DNA from 3 places in the Desulfovibrio oxyclinae DSM 11498 genome. Region 1 is predicted to be linked to each of the others. Evidence: predicted binding sites of a transcription regulator. Region 1 holds the regulator's gene; each other region holds the start of a gene.
The links. Region 1 encodes sigma-54, which starts transcription at its own class of promoters, with help from an activator protein. Its sites were predicted from a motif close to CTGGCACGGNNNNTGCTT; they were not measured.
Positions count from the first base shown of each region.

Region 2: B149_RS0106950 (PEP-CTERM sorting domain-containing protein) is a predicted target of sigma-54. The motif match lies at 2,422-2,439, and genes of this name have one in related genera.
Region 3: B149_RS0114435 (flagellar hook protein FlgE) is a predicted target of sigma-54. The motif match lies at 1,739-1,756, and genes of this name have one in related genera.

Region 1 covers NZ_AQXE01000010.1:99,147-103,287, reverse strand. Annotated here, with positions in the region: gene lptB (LPS export ABC transporter ATP-binding protein) at 1-541, shown strand, start outside; gene rpoN (RNA polymerase factor sigma-54) at 783-2,210, shown strand; gene hpf (ribosome hibernation-promoting factor, HPF/YfiA family) at 2,250-2,792, shown strand; gene B149_RS0111925 (PTS sugar transporter subunit IIA) at 2,796-3,245, shown strand; gene rapZ (RNase adapter RapZ) at 3,252-4,136, shown strand.
Region 2 covers NZ_AQXE01000005.1:122,835-126,975, reverse strand. Annotated here, with positions in the region: gene cls (cardiolipin synthase) at 1-922, shown strand, start outside; gene B149_RS0106960 (DUF554 domain-containing protein) at 925-1,623, opposite strand; tRNA gene B149_RS0106955 (tRNA-Leu) at 1,725-1,811, shown strand; gene B149_RS0106950 (PEP-CTERM sorting domain-containing protein) at 2,478-3,209, shown strand; gene uvsE (UV DNA damage repair endonuclease UvsE) at 3,311-4,141, shown strand, end outside.
Region 3 covers NZ_AQXE01000015.1:22,486-26,626, reverse strand. Annotated here, with positions in the region: gene B149_RS17440 (tetratricopeptide repeat protein) at 1-30, opposite strand, end outside; gene B149_RS0114435 (flagellar hook protein FlgE) at 80-1,666, opposite strand; gene B149_RS17435 (FAD:protein FMN transferase) at 1,914-2,921, shown strand; gene B149_RS17430 (OmpH/Skp family outer membrane protein) at 2,984-3,496, shown strand; gene B149_RS17425 (Hpt domain-containing protein) at 3,569-3,910, opposite strand; gene B149_RS0114415 (glycosyltransferase family 4 protein) at 3,985-4,141, opposite strand, start outside.

The DNA of each region.
Region 1 (4,141 bases):
TCTCAACGGCAGAAATATCACCGACCTGCCGTTGCACGAACGGGCCCGTCTGGGCGTGAGCTATCTGCCGCAGGAAAGTTCCATCTTCCGCAAACTGACGGTTCGCCAGAACCTCCAGATAATCCTTGAGCAGACCGACATGACGCCTCGCCAGCAGCGCGAGCGTGCAGACGAGCTCATGGATATGTTTTCCATTACCAAGCTGGCCGATCAGGCATCCATGTACCTTTCCGGCGGCGAACGGAGAAGGCTTGAGATCGCCCGCGCGCTCATCATGAGCCCGGACTTCATTCTGCTCGACGAACCGTTCGCCGGCATCGACCCCATCGCGGTCATCGACATTCAGGAGATCATCTCCGTGCTCAAGAGCATGGGTATCGGTATTCTCATCTCCGACCACAACGTCCGGGAGACCCTGAATATCTGCGACCGTGCCTACCTCGTGTACGAGGGCACCATCATCCTCGACGGCACCCCCGCCGACATCGTCCAGAGCTCTCGGGCCCGCCAGATTTATCTGGGCGAAGACTTCTCGCTCTAGCTTTTTTCAAGAGTTCCACCCTTTGGTCGTTTACAGTCGCCCGGAAGGTTGGTACAGTTTTTTCATGCTCATTGTATTGCGTATGTAAAATCAACATTTGCGGTTGGTTATCCGGTCTTTCTTGCGGTAGCCGAAAGCATGTGGCATACTCTTACACAAGAGATTCGGGCTGTGTGCCCGAATCAAATGACCAATTTATGTCGAGAACCGGGTGGGACGCCCGCACGAATAGAGAAACCGTATGGGGCTTGAACTCAGGCAACAACTCAAGCTGACGCAGCAGCTGGTCATGACGCCACAGTTGCAGCAGGCAATCAAGCTGCTGCAGATGTCGCGCCTTGAGCTGGTTGAAACGGTTCAGCAGGAGCTTCTTGAAAACCCGTTCCTGGAGGAGTCCGAGAACGAGGCGGTTCAGGAGGCGCCCGAAAAGGAGTCCGACACGCTCAAGGAAGCGGGTGAGGGCACCGATGAATCCGTCATGCGCGATGCGGACTGGGACAACTACATGGGAGAATTCTCAAGCTCGTCCAAGCAGTCGCAGGTTCGTGAGTACGAGTCCCCTGAAGAGGGCCTGACGTTCGAAGCCCGTCTTGCCTCCAAGCCATCCCTTGAAGGGCACCTCGGCTGGCAGATCCGTCTCTCCGACTTCACGGATCAGGAAGTCGCAATCACTGACGTTATCATAGGCAATCTCGACTCCAACGGCTATCTTCATGCCAGCATGGAAGAGCTTTGCGAGATGATTCCCGGTGTTGATGGGGAGCTTGTCGAGTCGGTCGTCAAGCGCATTCAGCGCCTTGATCCGGTGGGAGTTGCATCCCGTACGCCGCGGGAATGTCTGCTCGTCCAGATGGAGATGCTTGGCATCGACGATCCCATCCTCGTTTCGATAGTCACCGAGCACCTTGAAGACATCGAAAAGAACCGCTTCAAGCCGCTGGCCCGCAAGTTCAAGATTTCTCTGGAAGAGCTCAAGGGGTACCTTGAAGAGCTTCAGAAGCTCGACCCTATGCCCGGAGCCAATTTTTCCAGTACGGAGCCGCATTACGTCAGCCCCGACGTGTATGTATACAGCTACGGGGACGACTTTGTGATCGTGCTCAACGAGGATGGTCTGCCGCGTCTGCAGATGAACCAGTTCCTCGCCGATACGGTGCAGGGCAGGGCGGACCTGGACAAGGAATATTTCCGTGACAAGATGAGCTCCGCCGCGTGGCTGATGAAGAGTCTGTATCAGCGTCAGCGCACGCTCTACAAGGTCATGGAGAGCATTGTGAAGTTCCAGCGCGAGTTCTTCGAGGAGGGCGTGACCAAGCTCAAGCCGCTGATCCTCAAGGAAGTGGCCGAGGACATCAACATGCATGAGTCCACGGTCAGCCGCATCACCACGAGCAAGTACGTGTCCACTCCGCACGGTATTTTCGAGCTCAAATTCTTTTTCAACAGTGCTCTCGACCTCGGCGACGGTTCGCAGGTCGGGTCGGAAAGCGTCAAGGCGCTCATAAAAAAACTCATAAGCGAGGAGGAGCCGAAAAAACCGCTCAGCGACGAAAAGATCGGCGAGATACTCAAGGAGCGTTTGGATGTGAACATCGCCCGCAGGACCGTGGCAAAGTACCGGTCCGCCATGGGGATTCCATCATCGTCCAAGCGCAAGAGCTATTTTTAGTAAAGGCTTGTCATTACCCAATAACCAGGAGGGTATACCATGAATGTCAGCTTCACCTTCAAGAACTTCGATCCGTCTCAGCATCTGCGGGATTACGCCAACAAGCGCTTCGCCAAGCTCGGCAAGTTCTTCAAGGACACCGACAATGCGGATCTTCAGGTGAACCTCATGGTGGAGAAGCTCCGTCACAAGGCGGACGTTATCCTGGATGCGGACACCGTGCATCTGACGGCTATCGAAGCCTCAGAGGACATGTACGCCACCATTGATCTGGTGCTGGACAAGCTTGAGGCGCAGCTTCGCAAGCAGCGTGAGAAGATGAAGGGCAAGACCAGAAAGGTCCGCCAGGAGCGGGAAGTTCGCATGAACTACCTGAACTACGGTGATGACCGTCGCGCCGAACCCACCATCGTGGGGACGGACAGCTATGTGCCCAAGCCCATGTCCGTGGACGAAGCTGCCATGCAGCTCGACACCATGGATCATGAGTTTCTCGTCTTCAGAAATAGCGAAACCGAGGGCGTCAACGTCATCTACAAGCGCGACAACGGAGACTTCGGCCTCATCGATCCCGGATTCTGATCAATGAAACTTGGTGATTACCTTGATAAGGACCTGATTCTCTCCGACATGGCCTCGGCCGACAAGGCCGGGGCCCTCGGAGAGCTTGTCGTTCCACTGCAGGAACGCTTCCCGGAAATGGATTCCGACCTTGTTCTGCGCGTTCTCAAGGAACGGGAGGAGCTCGGAACTACCGGCATCGGGGACGGCGTGGCCATACCTCACGGCAAGCTGGATTCTCTGGACCAGATTGCGGTGGTGGCGGGCCGAAGCCGCGACGGACTTGATTTCGAGGCGCTCGATTTCAAGCCATGCCACATTTTCTTTCTCGTGCTCGCGCCGGAACAGGTTGCCGGGATGCATCTGCGTATTCTTGCGCATATTTCAAGGCTCCTGAAGGACGATTCCTTCCGTAAGGCATTCATGGAAGCGGAAGGGCAGGATGAACTCTGGAAACTGCTCAAGAGCGCATAGCAGGCCATGACTCCACGCAATGCTTTTACGGTGATCATCGTAACCGGTCTTTCGGGCGCGGGTAAAAGTACCGCCATCCGGGTTTTTGAAGACCTTGGATTCTTTTGCGTGGACGGACTGCCGGTGAGCATGGCACCTAAGCTGGCCGAGCTTTTCCGCCAGAAGGACGACCCCCGGCAGCGCGGACTCGTGCTTGGACTCGATCTGCGGCAGGACGATTTTCTCGAAGAGTGGAATGAAGCGTTGGAATCCATGGACAACATGGGTGCCCGTGTCGAAATCTTTTTCGTGGAAGCGCGGCTCGAAACGCTCGTGACGCGTTACGCCATGACTCGCCGTCCGCACCCTCTTGAGAGTTCCAGCCTCGGCCTGGAACAGGCTCTGGAAAAGGAACGTGATCTGCTCGCGCCGATCCGCCAGCAGGCTGCGCTGGCCATCGACTCCACACAGTACTCGGTGCATGATCTGCGCCGCGTCATTCAGGAGAAGTGGACCACAGTACAGGAACCCGCCCGCGGTATGCGTGTTCATGTGTTGTCCTTCGGTTTCAAGTATGGAATGCCGATTGAAGCGGATCTGGTGTTCGATATGCGCTTTCTGCCCAATCCTTACTTCGATGCCGACCTCAAGGCGGGGTCCGGCAAGGATGACGAAGTGGCTGAATTCGTACTCGGCAGGGAGCCGGGCAGTGAGTTCATTGGCCGGTTCAGGGACTTCATTGACTACATTCTGCCTCTCTATGCTGACGAAGGGCGGTACAGAATAACCATTGCCATCGGGTGCACCGGCGGCAGACATCGCTCCGTGGCAGTGGCAGAGAATCTTTTTGCCAATCTGAAGGACAACGGATACTCCGTAACTCTGGAACACCGACACATGGAACTTGGGTAGGCACT
Region 2 (4,141 bases), on a different contig from region 1:
CGTGCTGGTTCGCTTTCTGTACGACGAAGTGGGCTGCCACGCCACGCCCAGAGAGTACTGGGACGAGCTGCGGCGCGCCGGAGTACGCGTGCACCCCTTCCTGACCACGCGAGGCAGGGGCAACCGCTTCCAGCTGAATTTCCGCAATCACCGCAAGATCGTGGTGGTGGACGGCCATACGGCCTTTGTGGGCGGACACAACGTCGGAGACGAGTATATCGGGATGCAGCCCTCCATCGGCCGCTGGCGGGACACGCATCTGCGCTGCTCCGGACCGGCGGTGCTCGGGGTGGAACTGAGTTACGCCAAGGACTGGTACTGGGCCACCGGCAAGGTTCTGCATCTCACGTGGGAGCCGCCCGAAAAGCGCGGCGACGCCGAGGTGCTGGCGGTCGGCACCAGCCCGGCGGACGACTGGGAATCGTGTTCGCTCATGTTTGTGCGGGCTATCAACGCGGCCCAGAAACGCATCTGGATCGCCAGCCCGTACTTCGTGCCGGATTCGGCGGTATCCAAGGCGCTTCAGCTCGCGGCCCTGCGCGGCGTGGACGTGCGACTGCTCATCCCGCGCAAGCCTGATCACAAGATCGTCTGGTTGGCGGGCTTCGCGGCGCTCAAAGAGTTGCACATGGATAACATCCGCGTTTACCGCTACCGCGACGGATTTCTGCATCAGAAGGTTTTTCTATGCGACGACTGGCTGGCCGGAGTCGGCACGGCCAATCTGGACAACCGCTCCTTCCGCCTGAACTTCGAAATAACCATGCTGGTGGAGGACAAGAGTTTTTGCGCGGACGTGGAATCCATGTTCCGCAAGGACTTCGAGAACTGCGTCGAGACCGGCCCGGCCGAGTACGATCGCACGCACACCGCCTTCAAAATTCTTGTGAAAGTGGCGCGCCTGCTTTCGCCCATCCTTTAGCGCTACAGCGAGGGGAGCATCCCCGCGACCCACGTCAGGATCGGAACCAGCGCCAGCGACGGCAGCAGGTTCGCTATGCGGATGTCCTTGATTTCCAACAGGATGATGCCGATGCCCGCGATAAGCAGCCCGCCTGTGGCAGAAAGCTGATCGATGATCAGCGGCGAGAGGTAGCTTTCCACGTAGCCGGCGCCGATGGTAATGCCACCCTGATACAGCAACACGGGGATTGCCGAAAAAAGCACGCCGGAGCCGAAGGATGAGGCGAGCGCAATGCTGGCGAACCCGTCCAGAATGGACTTGGTGTAAAGCACGGTCGGATTATTGCGGATGCCTTCCTCAATGGACCCGACGATGGCCAGCGCGCCGATGCAGAAGATGAGAGAAGCCGAAACCAGCCCTTCCGTAAACTTGGGATTGGCCGACCCGATGCGCTTTTTGACGGCGTTTCCGAGACGCTCGAACAGCGTGTCGAGACGCACGAGCTCGCCGATGATGCCGCCGAGCAGGATGCTGAACAGCACCACCAGAATGTTCTGCGCCTTGAAGGCCATCTGGAACCCGATGAGCAGCACGCACAGGCCAAGGCCCTGAAAAACAATGGTTCTGATGCGCTCAGGGAACCTGCTGTGCAGCATGCATCCTATGAGCGACCCGATGACGATGGCCGCGGCGTTGACGACAGATCCGACTGGTATCATTTCACTCTCCTTGCAGGAAGCATGGCTATCACCATGGCGCACGAGAGACAAGCTTATTGACATTTGAGCCGGGGCTCGCCTATGAATACCCACCAATCCATGCCGGGGTGGCGGAATTGGTAGACGCAGCGGACTCAAAATCCGCCGGGCTTCGGCCCTTGAGAGTTCGAGTCTCTCCCTCGGTACCAGAATTATCAAAGGCGGTTGAAGGAATCCTTCAACCGCCTTTTTCTGCGCTAACGCATAAGCTAGCAGCTTTTATAATATCCTCTTCAGTACTTCTTTTACCCCGCAAAGCCTGGCGCTGCCGCTTTTGCGTACCATTCTTCGGCCTTTTTCAGGTCCTTGGAAACACCAACGCCCTGCTCATAAAAAACCAAGCAGTATTGTGACGGAGCATGGCCCGGCATATTCTCTGATATAACTTCATCCTTTTCAAACTCTTACGCCTGTAAAAACACAGGGACACCGTTCAAGATCATGCCCCACGGCATTGCCTGACAAAAAGAATGAAACCAATAGCAATGCGATTGTTCCTTTCATCACCGAAGAACATCTATAAAGAAGAGCTGAAACAGACAAACTCTTCACCACGAAGCTGTTGACCACTAGATATTGAGATAGGATTTTCGACAACCGTCGCTGGAAGCTCCAAGGCAGTTCGTGCTGCAACACCTTCCTTATAAGAGCTTGAATTAAAGACTTTTCCTGTCGAGATCCCTTACACAGCCGACGGCTTTCCTAACATCCGTCAACCAAGTTCAGCATTTTTAATCCGCATTTTCAGCAACTTACACCATGGCACGGGTTTTGATATCGGCCATTCTGTTTTCACAATACAAGGAGGCTATTCCATGAAACGTTTTGTCCTGATGTGCTTCGTTGCCATCTTCACCCTGACGGCTCACGCCGCTAACGCAGAAGTTCTCACTTTTGATGATCCCGATCTTTCCAGCTGGTATACCGACCGCTTCGAGCCTTCGGTTTTTGAAACCGCCGTATTCGACGGGGACAACCGTCTGCACATCGGCATCGACGGCGCCGACCAGCAGGACAACAGCTTTTACAACTACCAAGGCAAAAAGCGCGACTTCAACGTGCCCGTCGGTTCCTATTCCATCAACGCCGATCTTTTCGTGGACTCCGCATGGGGCGACTCCAACGTCGGCATTTGGGGCACCACTTATGACAATTTCGGTGAAGTTTCCGGTTACCCCATCGTGGCATGGCGTTCCGGCAGTGAAATTGATGACGGCTTCTACGCTTTCGACTACATCGTCGGTGGCTGGCTCGACATGGTCGCTCCGAACGACACCGGACGCTGGTACGACATTACCATGAAGTACACCGGCACGAGCATGGACTATTACATCAACGACGCGCTCGCCCTCTCCTTTGCCGACGATACCCAGAACGGACTGCTCGGCAACATCATCCTGAACTCGTACAACTTTGGCGAGTCCTACGATGTCTACTGGGACAACGTTGGCGTAGCTCCGGTTCCCGAGCCCTCCACCTTCCTGCTGATGGGACTGCCCCTGCTCGGCCTCATCGGCTTCAGGAAAAAGCTCTTCCGTCAGGAATAGCACTCTCTGCACCACCAGGGGCGGCCCCGGCCGCCCCTTTCCCTCTCCCCCCTATATCAATTAGCACATGCCACGGGTGAAATTATCTGCTACGGTCAGTCATGATCGAAAGAATCGGTTTTCCCTGCGTCATGCACTCCAGCAAGCGGTCCACCAACCACGGTTTCCGACTGGCCAACCTTTCTCGGGAAAAACTTTCCCGGACCGTCCGAACCAACCTTGATGACATGGAATTCATCCTCGGCTGGATGGATGCCCACCAGATGCGCCTTTTTCGCATCGGCTCATCCCTCGTGCCATTTGCTTCGCACCCTGATATGGATCTGGACTGGCAAACCATGGTCGCGGATCGTCTGGCGAATCTCGGGAAGACCTATCGCAACAAGGATTTTCGGTTTTCTTTACACCCCGGTCAGTACAACGTTCTGAATTCGGAAAACCCCGAAGTGGTGCAGAAGACCGTTGCCGAGCTGGCCTACTCCTGCACGGTGCTGGAGCTCATGGGCCTTGACGCGTCCCATAAGGTTGTTCTGCACGGCGGCTGTCGCTGCGGTGACATGGACAAGGCCGTGGACCGACTGAGCCGGGAAGTGGACAACCTTCCGCAACGCATACGCTCCCGGCTGGTGCTGGAGAACGACGAGCGCATCTTCACGCCGGAACATATCCTGACCGTCAGCCGCAGATGCGGTGTTCCCGCAGTCTTCGACATTCACCACCACCGCTTTCACCCCGGCGAGACGCCGCTGCCCGAACTCATGCCGCAAATCCGTGAAACATGGCGCGAGCCCGACGGCAGGCCCAAGCTGCATCTTTCCTCAAGACGCCCTGACGCACGACACGGCGCTCATGCAGATACGGTGGAAGCCGCCGACGTGCGTGAGCTTTGCGATGCGGCACCGTTCGACTTCGACCTGATGATCGAGGCCAAA
Region 3 (4,141 bases), on a different contig from region 1:
AACGGCGGACCGGATGCTTTCGCTGTTCATGGGTACCTCCGTGCATGGAGATACCCGCCCGGCCCACCGGATTCAAGAGCTATTTCTTGATGTTGATGGTGGTGTTGAGGATGGAGTCCGAGGTGGTGATGACCTTGGTGTTGCTCTGGAAGGAACGCTGGGTCAGGATCATGTCCGCGAACTCCTGCGCCATGTCCGTGTTGGACATCTCCAGCGAGTTCTGATTCGTGGTGCCGAACGCCTCGCTGTCAGGGGTTCCGGTCAGAATCGTGCCCGCATCCTGCGAAGCGGAGAACAGATTGCCCCCCTCGCGCCGCAGGCCGAAATCGTTCTGGAACCGATACAGGGTCAGCTGTGCCAGCCGTTCCGTCTCCCCGTTGGAAAAATTGCCTTCCACGAATCCGTCGCGGCTGATGGAGATATCGCGCAGGTAGCCCTGCGTGTATCCGTCCTGCGTGGCGAACTTGGTTCTTGACCCGTCCGGGAAGGAGCTGGTGTTATTCACGCCCAGAGAGGTGTCGCTCATTTCCGGCAGTGCGGCGGCGTTGTTCCCCACGAAGGCCGCGTTGCTCGCGCCGCCTGACCAGTTCAGGGTCGAGGTGCTCACCCCGAAGTCCAGCCCCACGGTCTGCGCGGCGGTGCTGCCGTTTGACGAAATGAAAGCCACGTCGAACGTTGGGACACCGTTGCTCTGCACCAAACCCATGTCTGCGGGGGCCCAGTTGCTGAGGGTGCCTGCAGCGTCCGCCGTATAGGCGCTCATGTTCACGAGGCTGCCGCCGGGGCCGAAGCTGAGAGTACCCACCGCAAGCAAACCGGCCTGCGAGGTGCCCTGAAAGCCTGCACGCCCGTCCTCGGAAGCCGGAACCGTCACGGCGTATTCCCAGAAAGTGTTGCCGCCGGAAGCATTGGAAACCCCGTTCTCGTTCACGGGATCAAAGGACACCGTAAGCTGATGCGGGTCGCCGTTTTCGTCGTAAACCTTGATGCTGGACGTATAGGGTGCGCGTCCAAGCGGATCCTCGTCCGAAGCATCATAACTGCCGAGCATGGCGAAAAACGGGTTCGAACTGCTGGTAATGGAATCGGGGCTCGTGCGGTCGAGGTTGGTGATCATGGAGACCGAGGAAGTGGCGCGCGGCGGGCTGACCACCGTGCGGATGTTCTGGCCGTCAACCACCACGTCCTCCATGGGCAGTTGTACGCTGCCGATGGCGCCGTTGGCCTGCCCGGTCTCACGGTCCACGCCGTATCCCTGAAGGCGGTATCCGGCCGGGTTCACGAGATATCCTTCACGGTCGAACCGGAAATTTCCGGCACGGGTGTAGAAGACTCCCGAATTGTCCGGGTCGGCCACGCCAAAAAATCCCTTGCCCTGAATGGCGAGGTCGGTGACTTCATTGGAGCTTTCCAGAGCCGACTGTCTGAAGTCCGCAAGCACGGCCGCGACGCCGACGCCCTTGCCCATCTGGCTGGACTCCATCACGCCCCCCGTCGAGCGGTGGCTGCCAGTTGCCATCTGGGAGTACATCAGCGAATTGAAATGGATATCCGCCTTGCGGTACCCGACCGTATTGACGTTGGCGAGGTTGTTGCCGACGACCTGCATGCCGTCGCTGTACGCCTTCACCCCGGTGGCGCCTATATACATTGAACTGAATGCCATGACTTCCTCCTGCGGGCACTCCCCGGTTCCCCAACCGGGCAAAACGTTCCCGATATTCTCCGTGCCAGTATCTAGCAACACTCATGCCATGGGATTGACATTTCATCCCGGCAGGTTATCATCCCGGAGCAATGGGCAAAACGTGCCCCGGCACGAAGAGACCCCCTGAAAACCTCGTCGTCTGGACAAAAACACGCCAGTTGCGTAGTCTGAAAACGATTCTTAACCCCAAGCACGGGAGCAGCGAATGGCCCGCACACTTTCCCGCAGAGACATGATCCGGAGCATTGGCATTCTGGGTCTGACCCTCGGCGCGGGTTCCCTGCCCGTAACGGCATTTGCCGCACCGGGTACGAAACGGCACAGCCGCACGGCACTGCTCATGGGAACATTCGTCACCGTAACGGTGGCCCACGAATCTCCGGACTTTGCCGACGAGGCGGCCGGGAAAGCCTTTGAAGCCATCCGTGGAGAGTTGCCCGTTTTCGACGGGCATGACCGCTCCTCCGCCCTTTCCGTGCTCAACCGCGACGGAAAACTCGCTTCCCCGCCACCGCAGATGGTCTCGCTGATGGAGGCGGCAGCCAACTGGCACCGGGCCACGGGCGGCGCGTTCGACCCGTCCGTCACCCCGCTGGTGACCCTTTTTCGCGAAGCAGCGGCCAGAGGTGTCGAGCCGGATCGCAAGCAGATCACGCAGGCACTTGAGCTGGTGCACGCCGAACGCATCGTCGTTTCCGGCCAGCGTCTGACACTTGGCTGCGACATGGCGGTAACCCTCGACGGCATCGCCAAGGGCGCGCTGGTGGACCGGGCGTCCGAGGTCCTGAGCGACTTCGGTGCATCCACGCATCTCATCAACGCCGGAGGCGACATCCGGGCCAGAACCGACTCCGAGCACCGCTCGTGGCGAGTGGCGGTACAGTCGCCCGACGGCAGCGAGTATCCTGCGGTCACCCGTCTTCGCAACGGCGCAGTGGCCAGCTCCGGCAGCTATGAATCGCTGCGGCCCGAGGCCGGCGGCTTCACCCACCTGCTGGATCCCCGAACCGGCTATCCCTGTCGGACCGCGGCCGGGGTCACCGTCATCGCACGCAACGCGGCCGAAGCCGACGCGCTCTCGACGGCGGTCTATGTCCTCGGCCCCAGAAACGGCCTGCAACTCGTCAAGTCACGCCCCGGCACCGAATGCCTGATTCTCGGCCCCGACGGATCCGAGCTGCGAAGCGCAGGATTCGACAGGGTTGCCATTTGATTCGCCCGGGCGTAGACGGACCATTGAAATCATCAAAAAAACAAACATTGGAGCTTTAGCACATGAAACGTTTCGCATCCGCGCTCTGCGCCCTCGTCCTCCTTCTCGGCCTCACCGCCTGCAACCAGCAGCAGAAGGCCGACAGCCTGAAGATCGGCGTTGTGGACGAGACCGTCGCATTCCAGAGCAACTCCGCCACTTCCGAAGCCATGGCCTACCTGCAGAAGAAGGGCGAAGGCCTTCAGGCGGAAGCACGTGAAGCCTACGAAGCCATGCAGGCTGACGAAAATCAGGAAACCACCGCTCGCTACAAGCAGGCCATGGGCAAGCTGCAGCAGAGCATGGGCAAGGAACAGCAGCGCATCTTCGGCAAGCTCAATGACGCCTTCGTCAAGGAGCTGGAAGCCTACCGTCAGGAAAAGGGCCTCGACATCATCCTGCCCAAGCAGTCCGCGCTGTCCATGTCCCCGGAACTCGACGTGACCGAAGAAGTCACCGAGCGCATGAACAAGGTCCAGATCGACTTCGACGCCATGCCCGAAGCCGAGCAGGACGCCGAAGCCGAATCCAACTAGGTTCGACATCCAGAACGGCAAAGGCCCCCGCACCGACAGGTGCGGGGGCCTTTTTTTGCCGGCATCTCCGCTTTAGATGGAGCCGCGAAAATCCCTCATCTCGCCGATGGCGTCGGCAAATGACGAGTCGAACTGTTCAAATTGTTCGCGCAGATAATCCTCACGCCCCTCCTTGGCAGCCATTTCGATGGACAGAGCCATTTCGGAAAGGCGCGTGGCGCGCACAACGCCGGACATGCCCTTGAGGGAATGGGCGGCCTTGGCGGCCCCATCCATATCCCCAGTCTCCACGGCCTGCGCCAGCGTGTCGCGCCGCTTGGGGCTGTCTTCAAGGTAAGCGTCCAGCAGCTCTGCTGCCAGTTCGCTGTCTCCGCCCAGACTCCCGAGGAAATATTCGGAATCGAAAAACGTCATGCTTCACTCCCTATATGGTGATCGACAGATATGTATCATGACCGCACTCTGCCATGATGTGCAAGGTATAGGTATTATTTCCGCAATTGCTCCAAAAAGGAAATATATTTACTCGTCACGGATTCCAACCCGTAATTCCTTTCCACCCAGGCCCGGGCGGCATCACCCAACTCCGCGCGGGAATCCGGTGACATCAGGGACAGCTCCACCATCGCCCGCGCCAGCGCTTCC